DNA from 3 places in the Microbacterium sp. F1-18 genome. Region 2 is predicted to be linked to each of the others. Evidence: predicted binding sites of a transcription regulator. Region 2 holds the regulator's gene; each other region holds the start of a gene.

Region 1 (5,074 bases), on a different contig from region 2:
AACACGAACGTGTTCCGGCCGTGCAGGTAGGCAGCGCCTCGCGTCAGGATGCCGAGCGTGCCGTCCTCGCTGTCGGTCTCGACGGGCCGGGCCGCGCCGTTCTCATCCGTGACCGAGATGAGCTCGGGATGCAGCGGCTGCCCGTTGTAGGTCTCGGGAAGAAGTCGCCGCATGCCGCGGTTCTGATCCGAATCGGGGAAGTCGGCGACGAACGTCTCGACGACGCGCATGCGTGCGGTCCCGTCGTCTTCGCGGGTGAGTGTGTAGTCGACGGACAGCGAGTCGAAGACGAACGCATCGAGATGGGCGGATTCGTCGGCGGATGCCGCGGCCGGTGCTGCCAGCGCGAAAACTGCTGTGATCAGCATGAGGACCGCGACCGCGACTGCCGCCCGGCTGCGACGGATCATGCCGACCAGCTTAGGCGGGCAGTAAAGTTGTCGCCATGAGCGATCGTCGTCGTGCCGTGGCAGCGTGGGAGAGTCTCTTCCGCGCACAGCACGAGATCTTCGACGACATCAGCAACGACTTCGCCGGCGACGAGCTCACGCAAGCCGAGTACGACGTGCTCTTGACCGTCGTGCGTGGCGCCGGTCATCGTGCGCGGCTGCGCGACGTCACGGCGAATATGCTCATCAGCCAGCCGAGCGTGTCGCGGCTCGTCGACCGGATGGTCGCGCGCGGGCTCATCACCAAATGCGGAGACCCGACCGACGGCCGCGGCGCGATGCTCACCGCGACACCCGAAGGCGTCTCGGCGTTCCGCCGCCTCGCGGCAGCTCACGGACGTTCGATCGCCGAGCGGATGTCGGTGCTGTCGACCGACGAACTGGAGCAGCTCGAGCAGCTCACGACGAAGCTGCGCCGACTCTCCTGATCTGCGGCGCCCGGTCCGGTGACTTTCGGGCGGGTGGTGGCGTGGCGGTTCGTGACGGGCCTTGGCTCGGTTCGGGTGCGGCGTCGCCGGGGCCGGAGTGCCGGGCGCCTGCTCCTCCCCAGCGGCGCCGTCATCAATTGCCCTCACAGTCGCACAAAAGTTCGACCTGAATGTCGTACCCCGCTGCCACAATGGGAACATGGCAGCGAGCGGCGAGATGGGTGGGGTGCGATGCGATGACGCCGCGCCCGCGCAGGTGCTCGCGTTTGCGCGGTTCGCGGAAGCGCTCGATGTTGTCCATGCCGGCGAGGTCGCGCGGATGCGTGCGTTGGCCGATCTGGGCCGGTCGGCGTTGCGGGAGGCCCGGCACGGTGGGGTGCGGGGCATGGCCTCCGACATGGAGCTGCGATCGGTTGCGGCCGAGGCCGCGGGGATGGCCCGGTTGACGGATCGGCGGTTGCAGGGCGAGATCGACCATGCGATGACCGTCATCGACGACTACCCCGCCGTGTTCGAGGCGTGGGTGGAACGGCGGATCGAACGCGGACACGTCGATGTGATCGTGCGGGTCGGGGCGGGGCTGCCGGACGAGGTGTGGGAGTCGTTCGCGGAAGCGGCGATCGGCGTGTGCGAGCGGGATGTGCCGTCTCGGGTGCGGGGTGCGCTCGAGGTTTTGGCGGCGCGGGTGCACCCCCAGTCGTTCACGGAGCGGCACACGGCTGCGGCGGCGGAGCGGTGCGTGCGGGTCTTCCACGGGGCCGACGGGATGTCGAACCTCGTCGCCAACCTCCCCACCGTCATCGCCACGGGGATGCTCGATCGGCTCACCCAGATGGGACAGTCGGTGAAGGACGCCCGGGATGCGGGTGGTTGCGGTGGGGCGAATGAGGTCGGGGCGAGCCCGGAGGCTGACGCGGCGGATGCCGCCGGGGAGGATGCGGCGCCAGACGCCCGAACCATGGACCAGCTGCGGGCCGACATCCTCGGCGACCTCGTCCTCGGCGGAGCACCGGTGGTCGACCCGACCTACGGAACCGACCGGGCCGGCGGGCTCGGCGCGATCCGGGCGCGCGTGCAGGTCACCCTCACCGCGGAGACCCTGATAGGCCGTGACGAGCACCCCGCCGACGCTGTCGGTGCCGGACTGATCGACGCCGACACGGCGCGTGACCTCGCCGGACAGGTCTCCGAGTGGGACCGGTTGTTCATCGACCCGGTCACCCGCACCCCGGTCGAGGTCGACACCTACCGACCCACCATCGCGATGAAGAAACTCCTCACCGCACGCGACCAGCACTGCAGGTTCCCCGGATGCCGCAGAGCCGCGATCCGGTGCGAACTCGACCACACCATCGACTACGCCCTCGGCGGCCACACCCACATCTACAACCTCGCCCACCTGTGCCAGAGACACCACTCCATGAAGCAATTCACGACATGGGAAGTGCGGCAGGTTGGTGGCGGAGTCCTGGAATGGACCTCACCCCTCGGCAGGGTCTACCGAGAAGACGTACCCGTGCCCGCGGTCTGCTTCACCACCGACCCGACCGACACGACCGATCCACCGCGGGGCGGTCGAACTGGCGGGGCACCGCCACCCGAACCACCACCCTTCTGAGCCGGTGCGTCGCGCACTCGCGCGCACCACGACTTTTCCCAGGCGTGGCGAAACTATGCCAGCGCGCCCCACGACGCATCGCTGCCTCGACGCATCGCTGCCTCTCTGAGGTCAGTCCGCGACGACCCTGAGACCCTGCCGTCGCTGTGCACACGCAAAGGGCGGCCGCGCCCCCGAAGGGGCTGCGGCCGCCCGTCATGCAGTGCGCTCGACGCGCGCCGTGAACGCGTCACGACATGCGCTTCGGCAGGTCCTGCGCGATCAGTTGTCGATCAGTTCTCGATCGGCACCACCGGCGCGGCGGCGTCGGTCGTGACCTCCACCTTCCGCGGCTTGGCCTTCTCGCTGACCGGGATCGTCACCGTCAGGACACCGTTGTTGTAGGTCGCGGCGATGCCCTCGGTGTCGACGCCCTGACCGAGGTTCAGCTGACGCAGGAAGCTGGCGGCCTCGCGCTCGCGCGTGATCCACTTCACACCGTCACCGCTCGCGAGCGTGCGCTCGGCGCGGATCGTCAGCAGCTGGCCGTCGACGTCGATGTCGACCGAACCCGGGTCGATGCCGGGCAGGTCGGCGGTCATCACGTAGTGGTCGCCGTCACGGTAGAGGTCCATCGGCATGCGACGGGGGCCGCGGCGCGTGTCGAAGAGGCTCGAGGCGATGCGGTCGAGGTCGCGGAACGGGTCGTAAGTAGCCATCGATCTTTCCCTTCTCTGATGCTTCGTGTTGAGATCTGAAAGTTGAGCCTTAGCGGCTCAACTGCATACAGATTAGCACTCCACCCCATCGAGTGCCAAGGGTTCTCGCACGGCGAACAGCGCCCCGACGAGCGGGGCACATGGGCGCCACTCAGCACTCGACGACGTTGACGGCGAGACCGCCTTCGCTCGTCTCCTTGTACTTGTGCGACATGTCGATCCCGGTCTGACGCATCGTCTCGACGACGGCGTCGAGCGAGACGTAGTGCTGCCCATCGCCGCGCAGGGCGAGGCGCGCCGCGGTGACCGCGGTCGACGCGGCGATCGCGTTCCGCTCGATGCATGGAATCTGCACGAGGCCGCCGACCGGGTCGCACGTGAGCCCCAGGTGATGCTCCATGGCGATCTCAGCAGCGTTCTCGATCTGCGCGCTATTGCCGCCCATGACTGCCGTCAGACCGCCCGCCGCCATCGCGCACGCGGAACCCACCTCCGCCTGGCAGCCGCCCTCCGCGCCCGAGATCGACGCGTTCGCCTTGAAGAGCGAGCCGAGCGCGGTCGCGGTCAGCAGAAACCGCCGGATGCCGCGCCGGCGATCGAGCTCCTCCGACCCGAGCCGCGACTCCGCGGCGAACCGCCACCAGTACATCGCGACGGCGGGGAGGATGCCCGCGGCCCCATTCGTGGGCGCGGTGACCACGCGTCCCCCCGATGCGTTCTCCTCGTTGACGGCGAGCGCGAAAGCGCCGAGCCACTCCCCCGGGAGCTCGCGCCCACCGGCGGCCTCGGCCGCTTCGAGCTGCGCGCGCATCGCACCTGCGCGACGCCGCACCCGCAGCATCCCCGGCAATGTGCCCTCGGCGCGCAGGCCCGCCTCGACGCACCCCGCCATGGCGTCCCAGATCGCGTCGAGGCCGGCGGCGACCTCGGCCTCGGGCCGGAGCGCCTCCTCGTTGCGGCGCGCCAGCCCGGCGATGCTCAGGCCATCGCGATCGCACAGCTCCAGCAGCTCTGCGGCACTGCCGAAGCGGTACGGCCATGCGACATCCCGGCCCGGCGAACCATCGGCGTGCGATTGCTCGCCCGTCCCCGCCCGGCGGATGAAACCGCCCCCGACCGAGAGGTAGGTCTCCGATGCGACGAGCACGCCTGCGGCATCCCAGGCGTTGAGCGTCATCGCGTTCGGGTGCTCGGGCAGTCGCGTCCGCGGCTCGAAGGACACGTCGCTTCGCGAGAACGACACCGGGTGCCGCCCCGCGAGCGAAAGGACCGCTCCGTCGACCCAGTCCGTCCACGCCGCGCGAACCACATCGGGATCGACGGTCTCCGGCGCGTGGCCCTGCAGCCCCGCGACCACGGCATCCGGCGTGCCGTGCCCGATCCCGGTCGCCCCGAGCGACCCGTACAGCACACAGCCGACGCGCTCGACCTCGTTCAGCCGGCCACCGGCTTCGAGCCCCACCGCGAAGGCGCGGGCAGCGCGCAACGGTCCGACCGTGTGGGAGCTCGAGGGTCCTACACCGATGGAGAACAGCTCGAACGCCGAGACGTAAGCGCTCACACCCCCAGGCTACGCCAGCATCTGCCGCAGGAGCCCGGCGACGTCAAGGGCATATGCGAGAACCCGGGGCGCACCTATCGTCGCGACCGATGACCACTGCACCCCACCCCCGTCTGGCGTCGCTCAAAGCCGCCGCGCGAACCGCGGGCGGCGAGGCCTTCGCGGTCTCGCGCCTGCTGCTGGCCGGCAAGACGGCCCTCGCCGCCGCCATCGCCTGGTACCTCGCACCGTTCGTCCCCTTCGCGCACGACGAGTACTCCTACTACGCACCGCTCGGCGTGCTCGTCAGCATGTACCCGACGATCGCCGACTCGGCCAAG
Region 2 (5,074 bases):
CGGAAGCATCAGCCACCGAGGCTCCCTTCGGAGAGGTCGCCGGCGAGGACGTGGGCGTGAACGTGGAACACGGTCTGTCCCGCGCCCGGGCCGGTGTTGAAGATCAGGCGGAAGTCGCCGTCGGCGTGCTCGGCGGCGACGGCGTTGGCGAGCCCGATGAGCTCGCTGAGGAGGGCGGGGTCGCCCGCGGCGAGCTCGACCACCGTGCGGTAGCGCTCGGTCTTGGGGATCACCAGGAGGTGGACGGGCGCCTGCGGCGCGATGTCGCGGATGGCGAACACGTTTTCGGTCTCGGCGATGATCTCCGAGGGGATCTCGCCGCGGAGGATGCGCGTGAAGACGGACGGTTCGCTCATGGCTTCAGTCTATCGACGGGGTTCGGCGCCGGGACGGGCCGGTGTCACCAGCGCCCGATGGCGACGTTCACCACGCCGAGTGCAGCGGGGCCGGCGGTCGACGTCCGCAGCACCGTGTCGCCCAGACGTACGGTGATCGCACCGGCGGCGGTCAGCGCGTCGAGTTCTTCCGGGGCGATTCCGCCCTCCGGCCCGACGACGAGCGAGACGTCGCCCTCCCCCGCGTCGACATCGCTGAGCCGTCGCGTCGCCGTCGGCTCGAGCACGAGCACGCGTTCACGGGCGCACCGCTGTGCGACCTCAGCCGTCGACAGGGGCGCCTCCACGGCGGGCAGCCACGCGCGATGCGCCTGCTTCGCCGCCTCTCGTGCGATGGTCGCCCAGCGCTGGACCCCGCGTTCCACCTTCGGGCCGCTCCAGCGCGAAACACTTCGGGTGGCCTGCCACGGGACGATCGCGTCGATGCCGAGCTCGGTGCAGGCCTGCACCGCGAGCTCGTCCCGATCGCCCTTCGCGAGCGCCTGGATCAACGTGACGCGTCGAGCGGGCGCGGGGTACTCGTCGCGGACGCGCACCTCGATGCGGACGAGCTTCGGGTCGGCCGCCGTGACGGTGCCTTCGAGCCACGCACCCGCACCATCGCCCACCGTCACCGTCTCGCCGACCCGCACGCGACGGACACCGGCCGCGTGATGCGCTTCGGCGCCGGTGAGCTCGACCGATTCGCCCGGTCGGGCGGTGAGGGGCAGGTCGACGAGGAAGTGCAGCGCCATGCGGTCAGCTGTTCCGGAACCGGTCGCGGAGCTTGGCGAACATCCCCTGGTGGAACTGCGCGAGCTGTGGCGCCGGAGACTTCGTGCGCTTCTTCAGCTCTTCGATCAGCGCTCGTTCCTTGGCGTCGAGTCGCGTCGGGGTCACGACGTGGACGCCGACACGCAGGTCGCCGCGGTTCGAGCCACGGAGAGGCGTGATGCCGCGCCCCTTGATAGTGAGGACGTCACCGGACTGCACTCCGGGACGCAGCTCGAGCTCGACGGGTCCGTCGAGGGACTCGATCGTCGTGCTGGTGCCCAGCACGGCATCCGGCATCGACACTTCGAGCGTCGCGAGTAGATCGTCGCCCTCGCGGCTGAAGACGTCGTGGGGGTTGACCGTGACCTCGAGGTACAGGTCGCCGTTCGGTCCACCGGCGGGACCGACCTCGCCCGAGCCGGGGAGCTGGAGGCGCAGTCCGGTCTCGACGCCGGCGGGGATGTCGAGCGAGACCGTTCGGCGGGCCCGGACGCGTCCCTGACCCTGGCAGGTCGTGCACGGATACGGGATGGTCGTGCCGTAGCCCTGGCAAACGTTGCAGGGCTGCGACGTCACGACGTTGCCCAGCAGACTCCGGACGGTGCGCTGGACGTTTCCCGCGCCATGGCAGACATCGCATGTGACGGGCTGGGTTCCCGGCTGGCAGCAGGAGCCCTGGCAGGTGTCGCAGAGCACCGCGGTGTCGACCTCGATGTCTCGGTGCACACCGAAGACGACGTCACCGAGCTCGAGGGTCACCCGAACGAGGGCATCCTGCCCGCGCTCACGTCGAGAGCGCGGGCGCCCGGCACGGCCACCGCCGCCGCCACCCCCGAAGAAGGTCTCGAAGATGTCGCTGAAGCCCCCGAAGCCGGCAGCGCCACCGAAACCGCCGGCGGAGTCGCCGCCCACGTCGTAGCGCTGACGCTGTTCCGGGTCGCTGAGGACGTCGTAGGCGTGCGTGACGAGCTTGAATCGCTCGGACGCGTCCTCCCCCGGGTTCACGTCGGGGTGCAGCTCTCGTGCGAGGCGTCGGTACGCCTTCTTGATCTCGTCGGGCGACGCGTCGCGCGCGACGCCCAGGACCTCGTAGTGGTCAGCCACGGATCGCCTTTCCGCCCCTGCGGGCGTGGATGGGTCGGGTCAGCGCGACTTCTCGTCTTCGTCGAGGAGCCGGCTGAGGTAGTGCGCGACGGCGCGGACCGTCGCGAGGTTCGTCGGGTAGTCCATGCGGGTCGGTCCCATGAGACCGACCCGGGCACGTGACCCCGGGACGTCGTAGTCGCTCGTCACGACCGAGGCCTCGGACAGTCCGTACGCCTCGTTCTCGCGGCCGATGCGCGCCGCGACGCCGCGGTCGTCGGCGACCATCTCGCCCATGAGCCGGAGCAGCGTCACCTGCTCCTCGATCGCTTCGAGCAGTGGGTAGATGCTGCCGCGGAAGTCGGCTTCGCGCCGAGCGAGCGTCGCTGTGCCCGCCATCACCAGGCGGTCCTGGCGGAAGGTCTCGAGTTCCTCGACGAGGATGCGCGAGACCTCCCGCACGGCCTCGCCGATCGGATCGGCGACGGGATCTCCCTCTGCGAGGGCCGTGACGGCAGTGACCGCGTCGCGCACCGCCACGCCCGTCACGGCAGCGCGCAGCGTCGCCTTGGCGACCTCGAACTGCGCTCCGTCGAGAAGCGTCCGCACGACTCCGACCCGTTGCGAGACCCGGCCGGTGTCGGTCACGACGATGACGACGAGGCGTCCACCGCCCAAGTCCACCAGCTCGAGGTGCGACACCTGGGCGCGCGCGAACGACGGGTACTGCACCATGGCGACCTGACCGGTCAGCTGGGTGAGGGCGCGGACCGTGCGCACCAGCAGGTCGTCGAGGTCGGTGGGCCCGTCGAGGAAGGTCGTGATCGCTGAGCGCTGTGCAGCGCTCAGCGGGCGGAGGCCCGCGAGATGATCGACGAAGACGCGGTAGCCCTTGTCGGTCGGAACGCGTCCCGACGAGGTGTGGGGGGCGGCGATGAGCTCCTCGTCCTCGAGGAGCGCCATGTCGTTGCGGATCGTGGCAGCCGACACGCCGAACGCGTGCCGTTCGACGATCGACTTGCTACCCACGGGCTCGCGGGTGTCGACATAGTCCTGCACGATCGCCCGCAGCACCTGCAGTCCGCGCTCTGAGACCATGTCCGTCACCTCCTGCTTGGCACTCGAAGTCTGTGAGTGCCAATTCTATCGCGTGGACGACCGCGATCGCCTCCCGGCGGTCACTCCGTCAGTGCGCGAACGACGGCGTCGGCCATGAGACGTCCGCGCCGGGTGAGCACGATGCGCCCGCGCACCGCGTCGGCGCCCTCGATCAGGCCGTCGGCGATGAGCGAGGCCACGGCTCGCCGGCCGGGGTCGCCCAACTCGTCGATCCCGAGCCCTTCGACGATGCGAGAGCGCAGGAGCACGGACTCCAGCCGCAGCGCGTCCGCATCGGGGCGCTCCCGGCCCGCCGCGGGCGAGTGTCCCGCTGCCAGTCGCTGGGCGTACGCGGCGGGATGCTTGACGTTCCACCACCGGAGACCGGCGACGTGGCTGTGGGCGCCGGGCCCGTAGCCCCACCAATCGGTCCCCCGCCAGTAGGCGAGGTTGTGGCGCGAGCGTTGATCCGTCGACCTCGCCCAGTTCGACACCTCGTACCAGGAGAAGCCCGCGTCGGCCAGGCTTTCGTCGGCCAGCTCGTACATGTCCGCCTGCAGATCATCGTCGGGCGCGGCGACCTCGCCGCGTCGGATCTGCCGCTCGAGGCGCGTGCCTTCCTCGATGATCAGGGCGTAGGCGGACACGTGATCGGGCTCGAGCGAGACGGCGGTGTCGACGGAGCGTCGCCAATCGTCGAGGCTCTCCCCCGGCGCGCCGTAGATCAGGTCGACCGAGACGTCGAGCCCAGCCCCGCGGGCAGCGGCGACGGCGGTCGACACGTTGGCGGGATCATGCGTGCGATCGAGCGCAGCCAGCACGTGCGGCACGGCGGACTGCATGCCGATCGACAGACGGGTGACACCGGCGGCCGCCAGTTCGTCGGCGACTCGTGGACTCATCGTGTCGGGGTTCGCCTCGACGGTGACCTCCGCACCCGCGGCGATGCCGAACGTCTCACGCACGCCGCTCAGCATCCGCGCGAGATCTCCCGCCGGAAGCAGCGTGGGGGTGCCGCCGCCGAAGAACACCGTCTGTGCCGCACGACGGGGGCCGCGCTCGTCGATCAGGGCAGCCGACAGGGCGATCTCGCGCAGCACCTCGTCGGCGTACGCGTCCTGACGAGCACCGCGCAGTTCCGTGGCTGTGTAGGTGTTGAAATCGCAGTAGCCGCATCGCACGCGGCAGAACGGGACGTGCACGTACACCCCGAACGGAACGTCGGGGGCGATGACGAGGTCGTCGGGCAGGGTGCCGCCGACCGGCACCGGATCACCGATCGGCAGTGCCGCCCCCATCAGGCGCCGGGCGTCGCGTACAGCGGCGAGATCGCGCGAAGGTATCCCTGGAACAGCAGCCGGCGGCGGCGGCGGACGAGGCCCTTGAGCATGCGGTAGGCCAGCGCCGTCGGCCTGTCGAACGCGCGCACCACGAACCACACCTCGTCGTTGTCGCGCCACTCGAGGAGGAAAGACTCCTCCCCGCTGACCACGGAACCGCCGACCGTACCGAGAGCGAACGCGACGCGTCGGGGCTCCTCGTCGACGAAGATCACGCGGAGTTCGGCATCCGCGTTCAGACCCGACACTCGCCCATGGACCCGCAGCGTCGTGCCGGCACCCAGGTAGGGAGTGCCGTCCGCCGCGAAGCGCTGCTCGTGGTCCATGCTGCTGGGCGCGACGGCGTTGCCCTGGTCGTCGAATGCGACGCCGGTGTACATCGGACCTGAGGCCGGCCGGACATCG
Region 3 (5,074 bases), on a different contig from region 2:
TCGTAGTTGTTGTCGTCGCCGTACTCGAAGACACCGATGGATGCCTCCGTCGGGTCGCCCACCTCGTTGAAGGTGATCGGGCCCGAGACGCCGTCGTAGTCAGCGGCTTCGCCGGCGATGATCAGGTCGGCGCATTCCGCGAAGCTCGTGCACTTCGTGCCGTCACCCGAGCCGCCCGAGACCGCCTGCAGGTTCGCGGCCACGTCGGGGCCCGCCGTCGACCCGGCCTGCAGCGCCGCGAGAGCGAGCAGCACGACCGCGTCATACGACTCCGGCCCGTAGGTGAAGTCCTGAAGCTCGGCGTTGCCGGCACCGGTCCAGAACGCCTGCAGGTTGTCGCGGAAGGTCGCGATCGACGCGGGGTCGACCGCGGGGTAGGTGCCCTTCGCACCCGCCATGGTGCCGGCTTCGAAGTCGTCGCCGAAGTTCGCCAGGTTTCCATCGACGAGGTAGAGCTGCTCGGGGGCCACCTCGGCGCCGATCAGCTCGGGGATGATGGTCTTGACCTCTTCGAACGTGATCAGCGCGATCGCGTCGGGGCCGGCTGCGAGAACATCCTCGACCTGGGCCGAGAAGTTCGTGTCACCGGTGTTGTAGAGCGAGGTTGCGACGACCTCGCCGCCGGCAGCCTCGAACGCGGCCTTGGTGAAGCACGCGAGGCCGGTGCCGTATGCGTCGTTGAGGACGATCATGCCGAGCGTCTCGTTGCCGTCGGCGCCGATCAGGTTGCCGAGCACTTCGCCCTGCAGCACGTCGGAGGGAGCGGTGCGCCAGTACAGGCCGTTGTCCTTGTAGCCGGTGAAGGCCGCGGAGGTGTTGGCGGGCGAGAACTGGATGGCGTTCGCGGCGATCACCTGGTCGATGAACTGCAGCGACGTACCGGAGGAGGCCGCACCGATGATCGCCGTGGCGCCTTCGCCCAGCAGTCGGGGGATCTCGGTCTCGTAGGCCTTGTTGTCGGTGTCACCCGAGTCGCCCTGCTTCAGGTCGATCGTGATGCCCTTGCCCGCGGCGTTGATCTCGGAGGCGGCGAACTCGGTCGCCGAGATCTCGGGCGGGCCGAGGAAGGCGAGGTTGCCGGTCACGGGCAGAGCCGTGCCGATCGTGTAGGTGAGGTCGGTTCCGGGACCGGTCGAGGTCGAGGTGTACTCCGGCGTGTACGACGCGGGCGCGGCCGCGTCGCAGTCGATCGGGAAATCGGCCGAGGTGTTCCCGCCGGCGTCGCCCGACGCAGCGGGTTCGCTGTCTCCGGCACAGCCTGCGAGGACGAGGGCACTCGCGCCGATCACGGCGATACCGCCGAGGACCTTCGCGGTGCGGGAACGGGTGAGAACGCCCATTGTGCTCCTTGATGAGTGGGAACGCGGCACCGAAGCCCCGCGAGGTTGGGGTTAAACCTAGTGGCGCTCTCGCGTCGGCGATGTTGCGATGTGTTAACGGTCTGTTACGCGACCCAATCGTTATCTCCGGCGCCGCGTGAACCCCGACGTTCCGCGGCGGAGCCCGGCGCCACGACCCTCATCGGGCCGATCAGACGAGCCGGAATGCGACGCTGCGGTCAGGCTCCCCGCTCCCGTGCGACGGTCTCAGACGACGGGCGCGACATCGGATGCCGCGTCAGCGCGCTTGGATCGACGAGCGGCGCGCAGCGAGTCGACGCTGAGTACGACGAGGGCGAGCCAGACGAGCCCGAACCCGATCCAGCGCTCGAGCGGCATCGGCTCGCCGAGGATCCAGGCGCCCGTGATGAACTGCAGGATCGGTGCCGCGAACTGCAGCAGACCGATCACCGTGAGGCTGCTGCGCCGCGCACCTGCCGCGAAGAAGAGGAGGGGCACGGCGGTGACGACGCCGGCAAGGGTCACCAGGGCGGTGTGCCCGGGGCTGACCGAGCCGAACATCAGCCCGCCGGTGACGGCGACGACGATCGCCTGGACGATGGCGACGGGTGCGAGCCAGAGCGATTCGAGGGTCAGCCCGCTGACGGCATCCACCGACGGCCCGATCTGCTTCTTCACCAGCCCATAGGTTCCGAAGCTGGCCGCGAGGGTCAGGGCGATCCAGGGGAATGCGCCGTACCCGACGACGATGACGCCGACCGCGACCGCCGCGATACCGATCGCGACCCACTGCGCGACCCGCAGCCGCTCCTTCAGGACGAGCACTCCGAGGAGGACCGTGACGATCGGGTTGATGAAATACCCCAGGCTCCCCTCGATCACGTGGCCGGTGAGGGTGCTGATGAGGAAGACCTGCCAGTTCACGTAGATGAGCAGGCCGGCGACGATCGTCCACAGCACCAGCCGCGGCGTGCGCAGGATTGCGATCAGCTTCCCCCAGGCGCGGAGCACCGTGAGGAGGATCGCGCAGAAGACGAGCGAGAAGAGGATGCGCCACGACACGACCTCGAACGGCCCCATCGGGGCGAGCGTGAGGAAGTAGAGGGGCATGAACCCCCACAGGACGTACGCCGAGAAGGCGTAGATCCCACCCAGGGTGCGCTCACGGGCGGGATCGACGGGTGTCACGAGCCAAGCATAGGACGGTCATGACACGTCGCGGTCGTGACGGACTGCCATCCGCCGCCGCGCTTCTGCCATGACGAAGGCCCGGATGCCATGCACCCGGGCCTTCGTGGAAGAGCTCTGCGTCAGCGGACGACGACGGCGAGGACGTCGCGCGCCGAGAGCACGAGGAACTCGTCAGCGCCGAACTTGACCTCGGTTCCGCCGTACTTGCTGTAGATCACGCGGTCGCCGACGGCGACGTCGAGCGGAACACGGTTGCCGTTGTCATCGATGCGGCCGGGGCCCACCGCCACGACCTCGCCCTCCTGGGGCTTCTCCTTGGCGGTGTCGGGGATGACCAGACCACTCGCAGTGGTCTGCTCGGCCTCGACCTGCTTGATGACGATGCGGTCCTCGAGCGGCTTGATGGAAACCGACACGGTCTACCTCTTTCTTCGACAAGACTTGTTGGCAATCTCACCCTGAGAGTGCCAACTCCGAGTGTAGGGGGACGTTGGCACTCACGCAACGCGAGTGCCAACCTACCGCGGCATCCGCCGCCGCCCCCGCGTAGGCTGTCGTGGTGGATCACGCCGAGCTCTCCGCGTTGCTGACCCCCGAGGGCCTCCGTCTGGTCGACACCCTCCGGATCTCATCGACGGCGGATGCCGCCACCGCGGTCTCGCGGCTGCGGCGCGAGGGCCTCTCCCCCGACCTCGTGTCGGCGGTGGTCGGCCAGGCCCGTCTGCGGGAGCGCGCGCGGGCGAAGTTCGGTCCGTTCGCCGACCGGATGCTGTTCACCCGAGCCGGTCTCGAACAGGCCACGCGTCTCGCGGTCGCCGCGCGTCACGCCGGCCGATTCCGCGATGCCGGCATCGCCCGCGTGGCCGACCTCGGCTGCGGGATCGGCGGCGACGCGCTCGGCTTCGCCGGTATCGGGCTCGAGGTCCTCGCCGTCGACGCCGACGAGATCACCGCCGCCCTGGCCGCCTACAACCTCGCCCCGTTCGGCTCATCGGCCCGGGTACGCCACGGCCGCGCCGAAGAGACCGATCTCACCGGCATCGACGCGGTCTGGCTCGATCCGGCACGTCGAACCTCGGGGCACGGCGAGACGCGTCGCGTCGCGGCATCCGACTACACACCCTCGCTCGAGTGGGCCTTCGGCCTCGCGGAACGGCTGCCGACCGGCATCAAGCTCGGGCCCGCCTTCGACCGTGACGACCTCCCGACCGACGGCGAAGCGCAGTGGATCAGCGCCGATGGGTCGACGATCGAGCTGGTCGTGTGGTCAGGCTCCCTCGCCCGCGCGGGCGCGCGCCGTTCGGCGCTCGTTCTCCGCGGCGACCGTGCCGCCGAGCTCACGGCGCCGGGCGACGCCGCCGACGCCGAGCCGCGCGAGCTCGGCGCTTACCTGCACGAGCCCGACGGCGCCGTCATCCGCGCTCGCCTGATCGGCGACGTGGCCCGCACGCTCGACGCCGGCATGCTCGCCGGCGGGACGGCGTACATGACGTCCGACGCCGGGCGCACCAGTCCGTTCGCCACGACGTTCCGGGTCCGCGAGGTGCTGCCGCTGAAGCCGCGCGACATCGATGCCGCCGTCAAGCGCGCGGGCATCGGCATCCTGGAGATCAAGAAGCGCGGCGTCGACGTCGATCCGGCGCAGTTCCGCAAGAAGCTCACACTGACGGGGAGCGCGTCGGCGACCCTCTTCCTCACCCGCATCGGAGACCGACGCGTCGCCGTCCTCGCGGACCGGGTCGACGCCGACCCCGCCGAAGGGGCTCAGTCCAGCAGCCCGGACTGACTCGCCGACCAGACGAGCCACCCGGCGCTGTACACGATCGACAGCGCCGCCAGGCCGAGCGCCCACACCGCGACGGTGCGGCTCTCCCACGGCCGACGGAAGGCGAGCACGGCCATCACGATCGCGGCGAGGCCGAGCGGGAACGCCCACCCGACGAACAGCGACAGGACGAGGGCGATGATCGCCAGGGCCAACGACCACGCCCCCGATCGGGGCAGGACCTCGGCCGCCGGAGCCCACTGGACCCGCGGCTCAGGCGCGACGGGCTCGATCCGGCCATCGGGCTCGGGAATGTGCAGCAGCGGCGTCGGCTGAGTGAACTCACGCTGGAACCCGCCGCGGTGCTCTCCGGGCAGCGGCGCGGACAGCGGGGCCGGAGCAACGTCGTCGGAGGGCGCATCCACCGCGGGTCGCCGACTGCGCAGCCGGTCGTCGCTCATCAGCGCACCTGGATCTCGGTCACGGGAAGCGTCGAATCAGCGCCGAACGAGAGCGTCGACGGCTCGGCGCCCGAGGAGATGAGCTCGGCGGCGAGCGCCGCGATCATCGCCCCGTTGTCGGTGCACAGGCTCAGCGGCGGGATGCGGACCGCGACTCCGGCGGCAGCGGCGCGTTCGATCGCGACCTCGCGCAGTCGCCGGTTGGCGATGACACCGCCGCCGAGCAGCAGCCGCGGCACGCCGTGCTGAGCGCACGCGTCGAGTGCCTTGGTCACGAGAACATCGACGACGGCTTCGCGGAACGATGCCGCGACGTC

The links. The regulator HrcA, encoded in region 2, represses chaperone genes, less so after heat shock. The targets are predictions, from matches to a motif close to TTNGCACTCGNNNNNNNCGAGTGCNAA.
Region 1: ACU6RU_RS01890 (Hsp20/alpha crystallin family protein) is a predicted target of HrcA. The motif match lies at 3,266-3,292, and genes of this name have one in related genera.
Region 3: groES (co-chaperone GroES) is a predicted target of HrcA. The motif match lies at 3,022-3,048, and genes of this name have one in related genera.

Annotation. Positions count from the first base shown of each region.
Region 1 is NZ_JBREVD010000001.1:385,874-390,947, forward strand. It holds gene ACU6RU_RS01875 (DUF2207 domain-containing protein) at 1-410, opposite strand, end outside; gene ACU6RU_RS01880 (MarR family winged helix-turn-helix transcriptional regulator) at 446-877, shown strand; gene ACU6RU_RS01885 (DUF222 domain-containing protein) at 1,077-2,495, shown strand; gene ACU6RU_RS01890 (Hsp20/alpha crystallin family protein) at 2,768-3,193, opposite strand; gene ACU6RU_RS01895 (L-serine ammonia-lyase) at 3,345-4,754, opposite strand; gene ACU6RU_RS01900 (FUSC family protein) at 4,844-5,074, shown strand, end outside.
Region 2 is NZ_JBREVD010000002.1:313,697-318,770, forward strand. It holds gene ACU6RU_RS05645 (HIT domain-containing protein) at 9-356, opposite strand; gene ACU6RU_RS05650 (16S rRNA (uracil(1498)-N(3))-methyltransferase) at 401-1,129, opposite strand; gene dnaJ (molecular chaperone DnaJ) at 1,134-2,252, opposite strand; gene hrcA (heat-inducible transcriptional repressor HrcA) at 2,292-3,329, opposite strand; gene hemW (radical SAM family heme chaperone HemW) at 3,410-4,627, opposite strand; gene ACU6RU_RS05670 (DUF1990 family protein) at 4,627-5,074, opposite strand, start outside.
Region 3 is NZ_JBREVD010000006.1:135,117-140,190, reverse strand. It holds gene ACU6RU_RS15645 (ABC transporter substrate-binding protein) at 1-1,340, opposite strand, end outside; gene rarD (EamA family transporter RarD) at 1,587-2,528, opposite strand; gene groES (co-chaperone GroES) at 2,651-2,947, opposite strand; gene ACU6RU_RS15630 (THUMP-like domain-containing protein) at 3,091-4,317, shown strand; gene ACU6RU_RS15625 (hypothetical protein) at 4,296-4,757, opposite strand; gene tsaD (tRNA (adenosine(37)-N6)-threonylcarbamoyltransferase complex transferase subunit TsaD) at 4,757-5,074, opposite strand, start outside.